DNA from 3 places in the Modestobacter sp. SYSU DS0875 genome. Region 2 is predicted to be linked to each of the others. Evidence: riboswitches for the same ligand, from Rfam matches in the RefSeq annotation. Region 2 holds a riboswitch; each other region holds the start of a gene.
What was found. A riboswitch is a leader RNA that binds a small molecule or an ion and turns the genes downstream of it on or off. The one in region 2 is predicted to bind thiamine pyrophosphate.
Positions count from the first base shown of each region.

Region 1: linked by a shared signal. The riboswitch ahead of thiC (phosphomethylpyrimidine synthase ThiC) and the one ahead of ACI79Y_RS07235 (purine-cytosine permease family protein) in region 2 are both predicted to bind thiamine pyrophosphate.
Region 3: linked by a shared signal. The riboswitch ahead of thiM (hydroxyethylthiazole kinase) and the one ahead of ACI79Y_RS07235 (purine-cytosine permease family protein) in region 2 are both predicted to bind thiamine pyrophosphate.

Region 1 is NZ_JBJHAH010000014.1:69,669-73,553, reverse strand. It holds gene ACI79Y_RS10815 (M18 family aminopeptidase) at 1-771, shown strand, start outside; gene ACI79Y_RS10810 (HNH endonuclease signature motif containing protein) at 799-1,728, opposite strand; TPP riboswitch at 1,974-2,087, shown strand; gene thiC (phosphomethylpyrimidine synthase ThiC) at 2,081-3,877, shown strand.
Region 2 is NZ_JBJHAH010000009.1:34,500-38,384, reverse strand. It holds gene thiE (thiamine phosphate synthase) at 1-496, opposite strand, end outside; gene ACI79Y_RS07235 (purine-cytosine permease family protein) at 493-1,827, opposite strand; TPP riboswitch at 1,819-1,930, opposite strand; gene ACI79Y_RS07230 (thiaminase II/PqqC family protein) at 2,053-2,664, shown strand; gene ACI79Y_RS07225 (TenA family protein) at 2,661-3,293, shown strand; gene ACI79Y_RS07220 (ABC transporter ATP-binding protein) at 3,286-3,885, shown strand, end outside.
Region 3 is NZ_JBJHAH010000020.1:49,254-53,138, forward strand. It holds gene ACI79Y_RS13380 (LamG-like jellyroll fold domain-containing protein) at 1-930, opposite strand, end outside; gene ACI79Y_RS13385 (hypothetical protein) at 927-1,535, opposite strand; TPP riboswitch at 1,681-1,774, shown strand; gene thiM (hydroxyethylthiazole kinase) at 1,767-2,561, shown strand; gene thiE (thiamine phosphate synthase) at 2,561-3,226, shown strand; gene thiD (bifunctional hydroxymethylpyrimidine kinase/phosphomethylpyrimidine kinase) at 3,223-3,885, shown strand, end outside.

The sequences.
Region 1 (3,885 bases), on a different contig from region 2:
CGGCACCTGGTCCCGGTGTGGGACCGCGACCTGGGCACCGAGCCGGGGCTGCGCGAGGCGGTCGCGGCGGCGGTCGGGGTGGGGGTGGACGACGTCGTCGGGCACGACCTGGTGCTGGCCGACACCCAGCCGGCGGCCCGGGCCGGCGCCGACGGCAGCTGGGTGGCCGCGCCGCGGCTGGACGACCTGGCCTGCTGCCACTCCGGGCTGACCGCGCTGATCGGCGCGCCGGCCGGTGAGCGCACGCAGCTGCTGGTCTGCAACGACCACGAGGAGGTGGGCAGCGGATCGATGTCCGGGGCGCGGGGCAGCTTCCTGGAGGACGTCGTCGACCGGCTGGTGGCCGCCACCGACCCGGGGAACGCCCAGGCCGTGCACCGCACGATCGCCCGGTCCGTGCTGGTCAGCGCGGACATGGCGCACGCCGTGCACCCGACCCGGGGGGAACGGCACGAGTCGGCCCACACCCCGCAACTGGGTGGCGGTCCGGTGCTGAAGGTGAACGCCAACCAGGCGTACGCGACCGACGGGGTGGGCGGCGCGTGGTTCGCCGAGCGCTGCGCCTCGGCGTCGGTGCCGGTGCAGTGGTTCGTCAGCCGCGCCGACCTGCCGTGCGGCAGCACCATCGGCCCGCTGACCGCGACCCGGCTGGGCGTCGCCACGGTGGACGTCGGCGCGCCGATGCTGGCGATGCACTCGGCCCGCGAGCTGGCCAGCGCCCGGGACGTCCCGCTGATGGTCGCGGCGCTCACCGCCTGCTTCACCGACTGAACCGCACTGCTGCCCGAGCTCCACGGCTCAGTAGGGCGGCGGGGTGGTGACGGCGGTCAGGCCGGTGGGGATGGTGACGGTGAGCGCGCCGTCGGCGGCCAGCTCGTGCCGCCAACCGGGGGCCTGGTGCTTGCCGCGGTGGTCGGTGGTGCAGTAGCCGGTCAGGTTGGCCGCGCTCGTCGGCCCGTCGCGGTAGGCCACGGCGTGGTCGAGCTCACCGCCGCAGGGCACGCGGCGGCGGCAGCCGGGGAACCGGCAGCGCCGGTCGCGGGCGCGGACGAACCGGTCCAGCTCGGCTCCGGGGCGGTAGCCGTCGGTCGGGCCGGGTGGGCCGATGCGCGGACGGCCGGTGCGGTCGTGCGTGCACTCCCCGGGTCGCTGCCGGCACCGCCGGGCACCGCAGGCGGTGGCGCGGCGGAGCTCGGGGAGGCCGGTCAGCGCGAGGAAGCTCCCGGTCAACGCGTCGGCGAGCACGAGCCGCGGGCGGTCGGCGAGGCCACCACCCCCGTTCCGGGTGAGCAGATCGGCGAGCACCGCCCGCTGCTCGTCGGCGGCGGCCTCCAGCGCGGCCAGGGCGTCGTCGGCGGCGTCGACCTGACCGGCTGGGCCGTTTCGCCGGGCCGCTTCGTCGACCGCGTCGGCCCGGCAGGCGTCGGCGGGCGCACTGGCAGTGCCGCTGAACCGGTCCGGGAGATCGGGTGGCCCGACATCGTCGGCGAGCAGCCACTGTTCCAGCTCAGCCCACCAGCGCGTCGTGTCACCCAGCAGCCGGTGGACCAGCGTCAACGAGCGCTCGAGCAGCCCCTCGACGGCCTCCGCGGTGATCGACAGGGCCACGACCAGCTCCCGGGCGGCCCACTCGCTCACCGGACGCAGCACCTCGGCCCGGGCCGCCCAGCGCTCCGGGCTCATCGCGCAGGCGGTCTGCCGCGCGACCTCCCGATCCGCAGCCTGCACCGTGCCGAGCGGGCCGGCCGACAGACCGCCGACCAGTGGGGACCCCGTCGACACGCCAGAGGGCGCGGCGGAGCCCTCGATGACGGAACCGGCCGGCGTGTCGACGCATTCGATCACGTTCGAAGGAGCAAGCGCGCAAGCCGTTGACCAGCATCGATACGGCCGATTGTGCCCTCGCCCGCGGGGACGAGTGGGGCGCGGAGCCCACGGGGGCTGGCGCCATGGAGCAGCCCAGCCCTAGGCTCACCACGACCCGCGGGAGCCTCACGAACCGAGGCTGAGAGGGCGGCAGGACCGGCCGCTGACCGTTCGCACCTGACCCGGTTAGCACCGGCGTAGGGAGGAACCCCTGATGACTGCCGTCCACACCCCGACCGAGGCCCAGGACAGCGCGTTCCCCGGCTCCCGCAAGACGCACCTGGCCGGCAGCCGCCCGGACCTGCGGGTGCCGATGCGGGAGGTGCAGCTCACCACCGGCGACAGCGTCGTCCTCTACGACACCTCCGGGCCGTACACGGACCCCGGCATCTCGACCGACGTCCGCCGCGGTCTGCCCCGGCTGCGCGAGGCTTGGATCGGGGAGCGCGGTGACACCGAGACCTACGCGGGCCGCCCGGTGCAGCCGATCGACGACGGTCGCCGCACCGACGACGGGCGCGACCTGGACAGCGTCTTCGCCACGACCCACCAGCCGCGGCGGGCGCTGCCCGGCCGCACGGTGACCCAGCTGGCCTACGCCCGCCGCGGCGAGGTGACCGCCGAGATGGAGTTCGTGGCGCTGCGCGAGGGCGTCTCCGTCGAGCACGTCCGCAGCGAGATCGCCCGCGGCCGCGCCGTCCTGCCGGCGAACGTGAACCACCCGGAGTCCGAGCCGATGGCGATCGGCCGCAACCTCCTGGTCAAGATCAACGCCAACATCGGCAACAGCGCCGTCGCCTCCTCGATCGAGGAGGAGGTCGCGAAGATGACCTGGGCGACCCGGTGGGGCGCGGACACGGTCATGGACCTCTCCACCGGCCGGAACATCCACACCACCCGCGAGTGGATCATCCGCAACAGCGCCGTCCCGATCGGGACGGTGCCGATCTACCAGGCGCTGGAGAAGGTGAACGGCAAGGCCGAGGACCTGTCCTGGGAGATCTACCGGGACACCCTGGTCGAGCAGTTCGAGCAGGGCGTCGACTACGTGACCGTGCACGCCGGGGTGCTGCTGCGGTACGTGCCACTGGCCGCCGGCCGCAAGACCGGGATCGTCTCCCGCGGCGGGTCGATCATGGCGGCCTGGTGCCTGGCGCACCACGAGGAGAACTTCCTCTACACGCACTTCCGCGAGATGTGCGAGCTGATGGCCGCCTACGACGTGACCTTCTCCCTGGGCGACGGGCTGCGCCCCGGCTGCATCGCCGACGCCAACGACGAGGCCCAGTTCAGCGAGCTGCGCACGCTGGGCGAGCTGACGAAGATCGCCTGGGAGCACGACGTGCAGGTGATGGTCGAGGGGCCGGGACACGTCCCGATGCACAAGATCAAGGAGAACATGGACCTCCAGCTGGAGGTCTGCGACGAGGCGCCGTTCTACACCTTGGGCCCGCTGACCACCGACGTCGCACCCGGCTACGACCACATCACCAGCGCCATCGGCGCGGCGATGATCGGCTGGTACGGGACGGCGATGCTCTGCTACGTCACACCCAAGGAGCACCTCGGCCTGCCGGACCGGGACGACGTCAAGGACGGCGTCATCACCTACAAGATCGCCGCGCACGCCGCCGACCTGGCCAAGGGGCACCCCGGCGCCCAGGCCTGGGACGACGCCCTCTCCGACGCCCGGTTCGAGTTCCGCTGGGAGGACCAGTTCAACCTCTCCCTCGACCCGACCACGGCCCGCGAGATGCACGACGAGACGTTGCCGGCGCCGGCGGCGAAGACGGCGCACTTCTGCTCCATGTGCGGGCCGCACTTCTGCTCGATGCGGATCAGCCAGGACGTGCGCGCCTACGCCGCGCAGAAGGGGCTGGACGACGCCGAGGCGCTCCGGGCCGGGATGGCGGAGAAGTCCGCCCAGTTCCGCGACGAGGGCGGGCGGGTGTACCTGCCGATGGCCGAGCTGGCGCAGACGGTGGCACCGGAGGACCCGGCGCGCCCCTGATCCACAGG
Region 2 (3,885 bases):
CCGCGGTCACCCCGCCGATGGCGATCACCGGGACGTCGACCGCGGCGGCGACCGCCGCGATGCCGCCCGGGCCCAGCGCGTCGGGCAGCCCGGTCTTGGTGGTGGTGGGCCAGGCGGGGCCGACGCCGAGGTAGTCGGCGCCCTCGGCGACCAGCTGCCGGGCGAGCCCGGGGTCGCGGCAGGTGCCGCCGAGCAGGTGATCGGGGCCGGCGACCCGGCGGGCGGCGGCCAGCGGCAGGTCGTCGGCACCCAGGTGGGTGCCGGCGGCGCCGACGGCCAGGGCGACGTCGACCCGGTCGTTGACCAGGCAGGTCGCCCCGGCCGGGGCGCAGACGGCGACGACGGCGCGGGCGAACTCGTACAGCTGCCGGTCGGTGCCGCCCTTGGCGCGGACCTGCACGACCGGCGCCCCGGCGGCGACGGCGGCCTCGACCGCGGCCAGCGCCGCCGCCCCGCCGTGGGCGTCGGTGAGCACGTGCAGCCGTCCCAGGGTCACCGCCGGCGCCCCCGGACCAGCGCCGGAGCCCGCACGACCAGGGTGAGCAGCACGGCCACCGCCAGGCTGACCAGCGACGCGGACCAGCCGTTGGCCGGGTCGATGCCCAGGTCGGTCTGCCGCTCGGTCCACCACGTCGTCCAGCCGGCACCCGGGCCGGCGAAGTACGTGGGCAGGGTGAGCTGGTAGGCGACGAATCCCGCGAGCCACGGCAGCAGCAGCTCCAGGCGGGCCGGCGCGGTGTCGGAGGTGTTCCAGGCGCCGCGGGGCAGCAGCCAGTAGGCCACCAGGAACACCCCGGCCAGCGGCACGAACACCGCGCCGATCAGGAAGAGGAACGGCTCGTAGGCGGCGATGTCGAAGGTCAGCGCCAGCAGCGTGGCGACCGCGCCGACGGCGACCGCCAGCACCCGCCGGTCGGCCCGGGCGACGACGTTCTGCGCGGAGACGGCGGTCGAGTAGACGTTCGCGAACGCCTCGTCCAGCTCGACGACCACCAGCAGCAGCACCGCCAGCGCGCCCAGCGGCACCACCAGCAGCGCGTCGATGACGTCCAGCCCGGCGCTGCCGTAGGCGGCCAGCGCGAGCACCCCGAGGGTGAACATGACGACGGTGGCGATGCCGTAGCCCAGGCCCGCGCCGAGGCCGGCCGCCCGGCTGCTGCGCACGTGCCGGGTGTAGTCGGCGGCCAGCGGGATCCAGGAGACCGGCAGCGCGATGACGATGTCCGCGGCGGTCCAGAACGAGGTGGCGCTGCCCTCGGCGAGCTCGGGCAGCGGCTCGCGGAGCACCTGCACGTAGAGGTAGACCAGCGCGGCGAGCGCCGCCCACACCGCGTAGCGGGCTAGCACCCGGACGACGCCCAGCGGCCGCAGCGCCATCGCGGTGGCCAGCACCCCGGCGCCGAGGACGAACGGCCAGCGCGGCGCGTCGAGCACCCGGGAGGCGGCCTCGGCGATGATCACGATCTCGAAGGTGGCCCAGCCGACGCACTGCACGAGGTTCAGCGCCGTCGGCAGGTAGGAGCTGCGCCGGCCGAGCAGGCCGCGCAGCAGCACCATCGCCGGCACCTGCTCGCGGGCGCCGGCGGCAGCGGTGGCGCCCAGCAGCGCCGCGCCGATGAGGGCGCCGACGACGATGGCGCCGATCGTCACCGCCAGCGAGCGGCCGGGCAGCACCACGTAGACCGCGGCCACCGGCAGCAGCAGGCTGACGCCGAGGTTGCCCCACAGGCCGAGCGCGTCGCGCAGCCCGAGGGTGCGCGGCGGCGCCTCGGTGAGGGTGAGGGGGGCGTCCCCGGTGACAGGGGACGGAGGGGTATCGGTGCTCACGGTGTCGCTCCCTACGCCGGCATTACCCGGTCAGGTTCCAGCGGTCGGCGGCGCTCAGCCGCCCTCTCAGCCCGGTTCCGCCCGAGCTCCCGCACATGGCATCGGCCATGACGCCCGCCACAGTAGGCCACCGGGGCGCGGGGGTGCACCGCCGGGGAACCCCCTCGTCCGGAACACCCCGTTCGGAACTCGGCTGGCGTCGCCGGGCTGGCTAGAGTCGCGGTCGTGCCGGTCGACGAGCTGCTGACCCGTTCCCCCGACGCCTGGCGGGCTGCCACCGCCCACCCCTTCCTCACCGGGGTGCGCGAGGGCACCGTGCCGGTGGCGGCCTTCGAGACCTGGCTGGTGCAGGACGCCCGGTTCGTCGCCGACCTGCTGCGCTTCCAGGCCCGGCTGCTGGCCCGGGCGCCCCGGCCCGCGCAGGCGGTGCTGGCCGGCGGTCTGGTCGCGCTGGTCGACGAGCTGGCCTGGTTCGAGCAGCTGGCCGCGGCCCGCGGGCTCGACCTCGAGGCCCCGACGCTGTCGGCCACCACCGCCTACGCCGAGCTGCTGGCCCGGCTGGACGGCGCCGACGTCCCGACCGGGCTGACCGCGCTGTGGACGATCGAGCGCACCTACCTCGACGCCTGGTCCGGCGCCCTTCCCGGGGCCCCGCAGTACCGCGAGTTCGTCGAGCACTGGACCGTGCCGGGGTTCGCCGGCTACGTGGCCGGGCTCGCCGCGGCGGCCGACGCGTTCCCGGCCGCCGACCCGGATGCGGTGTTCGCCGAGGTGGTCGCCGCCGAGGTGGCGTTCTGGGACATGGCGATGGGCACCACGGCGGGGGGCGCGGCGTGAGCGTCGCGGCGGGCCTCTGGGCGGCCGACGCCGACCTGGCAGCGGCGGCGCTGGCGCACCCGTTCGTGCAGGGGATCGCCGACGGCACGCTGCCCCGCGAGCGGTTCGCCGGCTACGTCGCCCAGGACGCGTTCTTCCTCGACGCCTTCGCCCGGGCCTACCGGCTCGGGGCGGAGAGCAGCGGTGACCCCGGCGTGCGCGCGGTGCTCACCGACCTGCGGGCGGGCGTGCAGGAGGAGTTGCGGCTGCACGCGGGCTACGCGGAGCAGTGGGGGATCGACCTCGCCGACGTCCAGCCGCTGCCGGCGACGTCGGCCTACGTCGACTTCCTGCTCGACGCCGCCGGCCGGGGGGACGCGGCGCTGACCTGCGCCGCGATGACCCCGTGCATGCGGCTGTACGCCCATCTGGGGCAGCAGCTGGCCCCGCGCGCCGCCGGGCCCTACCGGGAGTGGGTGGACACCTACGCCGCGCCGGAGTTCGAGGAGCTCGCCGCCACCCTGGAGCGGCTGCTCGACCAGCTGTGCGCCGGCGCGGCCGACGAGCAGCTCGTCGCGGTGCGGGCCGCCTTCCGCCGGGCCATGGAGCTGGAGGTGGGCTTCTTCGACGCCGCCTGGGCCGGTGCCTGAGGCGGCGTTGCTCGCGGCGGACGACCTGCTGGTGGGCTACGCCGCGGGCGAGCCGGTCTGCGCCCCGGTCACCGTGGCGGTGCAGCCGGGCACCGCGCTGGGCCTGGTCGGACCGAACGGCGCGGGCAAGTCGACCGTGCTGCAGACCCTGGTCGGGCTGCTCACCCCGCTCGGCGGGACGGTGCGCTACGCCGGGGAGCCGGTCGACGAGCGCTCGGCGTCCTTCCGCGCCGAGGTGGCCACCGTGCTCGACGAGGACGCCTTCTTCCCGGCGCTCACCGGGGTGGAGCACCTGCTGCTCACCGCCCGCGGACACGGCGTGGCCGACCCCGAGGACGTCGTCGCCCGGGAGGTCGAGGCGTTCGGGTTGGCCGAGCGGGCCGAGGCGCTGCCCTCGGCGGTCTCCTCCGGGCAGCGGCGGCGGCTCGCGCTGGCCGCAGCGCTCGTGCGCCCGGCCCGGCTGCTGGTGCTCGACGAGCCCGAGCGCCGGTTGGACACCGGGATGCGCCGGCAACTGGCCGCCCGGCTGCGCGACGACGTCACCGCCGGCGCCACGGTGGTGTTCGCCAGCCACGACCCGGAGTTCCTCCGC
Region 3 (3,885 bases), on a different contig from region 2:
CTGCGGGTTGGTGATCGGGTACGAGGTGTACATCTGCCCGCGGCCGTCGAGCTGGATCGCCCGGGTGCCGTTGGCGCCGCAGCCCGCCGGGCCGCTCGAGGAGCTGTAGACGGTCCCGGCGTACCGGCCGTTGGCCACCGAGCCGGCGGTGCCGCTGTTGTAGGCCACCGATCCGCTGGTCTCCTGCAGCGGGAAGTACCCCGGGGCGGCTGCCCCGGCTCCCGCGCAGGAGAAGTACCGGGCGGCGGTGAAGGCGTTGGCGTGGTTCGCGGTGCTCGCAGTGAACACCGCGCCCGCGGTACCCGGCCAGGCCGCGACCAGCAGTGCGGCGCCGGCAGCTGCCGCGGCAGCCCGCCCCCGCCGGGACCGCAGCGGGCGCCGGCCCCCGCGGCCGGCGCCGCCGGCACCGGGCGGGCGGGGCTGCGCCCCGGCTGAGCGGTGGAGGCGGGCCACCGCAAGCAGCCCGGCCAGGCCGAGTGCTGTCGCGCCGAGCGGCAGCCAGCGGCCCTCGGCGGCCCACAGGACCGGCAGGCCCAAGGAGGGCAGCCGGAGCGTCCCGACACCGTGCACGGCAGCCGGGTCGACCAGCGTCCCGTCCGGCTGCGGGTTGGCGTCGCCCCGCAGGCGCAACCCGCCGGACTCCACCGCCACGAGGCGGTGCAGCCGGAGCTGCCCCGGGGAGTCGGGGTCGTCGACCAGCAGGACCTGACCGGGAGTGAGCTCGGGGATGTCGACGGGGCGGACGACGGCGACGTCACCGGCCTCGACGGCCGGCGACATCGACCCCGACATCACCACGGTCGACTGCCACCCGGCAACGACCGGCAGCACGGAGGCCAGCAGCAGGAGGACCAGGACCCCGAGCGTCGTGCGGGCCAGCAGGGTGAGGGCACGGGCGGCCAGCGACGGCCGACGGGTGTGCTGCGTCATCGGCTGTGCGCCTCCCAGACGAGAGTCGCGGTGGCCGACCCACCCTGGACGGTCAGCGGCGTGCCCGCAGGCAGCGTGTACTTGACCTCGTAGGTCCGCTGCTCGGCGGAGGTGCCCGTGGTGTCCCAGCCGCCCCGACCCCTCGCCCAGTCGTCGGCGGGGAAGGCGCTGAGCGTCCCGTCGTACACGGTGTTCTGGGAGCGGAAGGACGAGCAGCCCGAACCCCCCGGGCCGGCGAAGGTCCCGCCGGTGCCCGAGCGCACGGTCAGCCGCAGGTGGTCGGCGAGGCCCTTGCGGCTGGACACACCGGTGACGTAGAGGCGGACGGTCGCCGGGAGAGTGCCCTGGGAGGTCACCACGATGCACCGCCGGTCGCTCGCCCCCGGCTTCAGCCCGTCGACGGTGAACAGCGTGCCCTCGGCGTCGTCGTCGGTCAGCGTGACCGTCCCGGTGCTGATCGTGGGCAGGGCGTGGGCCGGAGTGGTCGCGGTGAACCCGGCGTACGAGGACTGCCAGACCAGGGCGGTGGCCAGCGCCAGCGCCGCCACCGCGCAGCCGACCACGCCGTGCCTGGCCCGGCCGTGCCGGAGGAGAAGGCTGCGCATCCGGGGTCTCCGCGGGTTCGGGACGCCGCACGGTGCGCGGTCGTCTGAACCCGGACAGTAAGGACGTCGACGCTGGAGAGACAGGCGTGCGGCCACCTCCTCACTCCGCCGGGTGAACGGGGTCGAGGACCGGTGTTAGCGTCGGAGTCCTGACACGGGGTGTCCCGCCCGGGACTGAGATCACACCCGTCGAACCTGCTCCAGTTCGCACTGGCGAAGGGATGTCACCGCGTGGACGCCATCTCCCTGCGCACCGCCCGCGAGGCGCTGCGCGACACCGCACCCCTGGTGCACTGCCTCACCAACACCGTGGTGCAGACGATCACCGCCAACGCGCTGCTCGCCGTGGGCGCGGCCCCGGCGATGGTCGACGACCCGGCCGAGGCCGGCGAGTTCGCCGCCGTCGCCTCCGCGGTGCTGGTCAACGTGGGCACCGTCTCCCAGCGGACCGCCGACGCGATGCGCCTGGCCGCTCGTGCCGCCGGCGAGGCGGGGACCCCGTGGGTGCTCGACCCGGTCGCCGTCGGGGGGCTCGGGTTCCGCACCGCCCTCGCCGCCGACCTGGTCGAGCTGCGGCCCACGGTCGTCCGCGGCAACGCCTCCGAGGTGCTCGCCCTGGCCGGTGCCGGGGCCGGCGGACGCGGTGTCGACAGCACCGCCGCCCCCGACGACGCCGTGGAGGTCGCCGCCTCCCTGGCCCGGCGCACCGGCGGGGTGGTGGCGGTCAGCGGTCCGGTCGACGTCGTCACCGACGGTGAGCGCACGCTGCGCGTCGGCGGCGGCTCGGTCCTGCTCACCCGCACCACCGGCGCCGGGTGCGCGCTGGGCGCGCTGACCGCCGCCTACGTCGCCGCCACCGGCGACCCGCTGCTGGGCACCGTCGCCGCCCACGCGCACGTGGCGCTGGCCGCCGAGGTCGCCGCCGACCTCGCCGACGGGCCGGGCACCTTCGCCCCGCAGTGGCTCGACGCGCTCGACGCCCTCGACGGCGAGGCGCTCACCCGCGCCGACGTCCGCGCCGCCTGATGCGACGCGCCTTCGACCCCACGCTGTACCTGGTCACCGACACCCTGCTCTGCGCACCCCGGTCGGTGCCGGAGGTGGTGGCCGCCGCGGTGGCCGGCGGGGTGACCGCCGTCCAGGTGCGGGACAAGACCGCCAGCCGGCGGGACCTGCTGGCGCTCACCCGCGCTGTCCAGGCGGTGCTCGCCCCCACCCCACGGGTGCGGTTGTTCGTGAACGACGCCGTCGACGTCGCGCTGCTCGCCGGCGCCGACGGGGTGCACGTCGGCCAGGACGACCTCCCGCCCGGCGAGGTGCGCACCCTGCTCGGCACCGATGCCCTGGTCGGGGTCTCGGTGGGCAGCGACGCCGACCTCGACGGGGTGCTGGCCCTGCCGCCGGGCACGGTCGACGTGGTGGGGCTCAGCCCGGTGTGGGCCACCCCGACCAAGCCCGATGCCGGCCCGGGGCTCGGGTTGGCCGGCACCCGGTCGCTGACCGCCCGGGCGCACGCCGGCGGGATCGCCGCCGTCGCGATCGGCGGCATCTCCGCCGCGAACGCCGCCGAGGTGCGGGCGACCGGCGTCGACGGCGTCTGCGTCGTCTCCGGCATCTGCGCCGCCCCCGACCCCGCGGCCGCCGCCCGCGCGCTGCGGGCCACCCTGACCCAGGAGCTGATCGACCGATGACCGCCGCCGTCGCCCTCACCGTCGCCGGCTCCGACCCCAGCGGCGGCGCCGGCATCCAGGCCGACCTGAAGACGTTCAGCGCGCTGGGCGCCTACGGCACCACCGTGCTCACCGCGCTCACCGCGCAGAACACCCGCGGCGTCACCGGCGTGCACGGCGTGCCGGCGGAGTTCGTCGGCGAGCAGCTGCGCACTCTGTTCGCCGACGTGACGGTGCACGCCACCAAGCTCGGCATGCTCGGCACCGCCGAGGTGGTCCGCGAGGTGGCCGCCGCGCTGGCCGACCGGCCGGGCGGCCCGGTGGTGTGCGACCCGGTGATGGTGGCGACCAGCGGTGACCGGCTGATCTCCGAGGAGGCGGTCGCGGCCGTGCGCGCCGACCTGCTGCCGGTCAGTGACCTGATCACCCCGAACGTGCCCGAGGCCGCCGCCCTGCTGGACGTCGCCCCGGCCACGACGGTCGACGAGCTGCCCGGCCAGGCCCAGGCGCTGCTGGCGCTGGGGCCGGCCGCGGTGCTGCTCAAGGGCGGGCACCTGGGCGGGGGGGACGAGGGCCGCGAGTTCAGCACGGACGTGCTGGTCACCGCCGACGCGGTGGTCGAGACCCGGCGCCCGCGGGTGGCGACGACGTCGACGCACGGCACCGGCTGCACGCTCTCC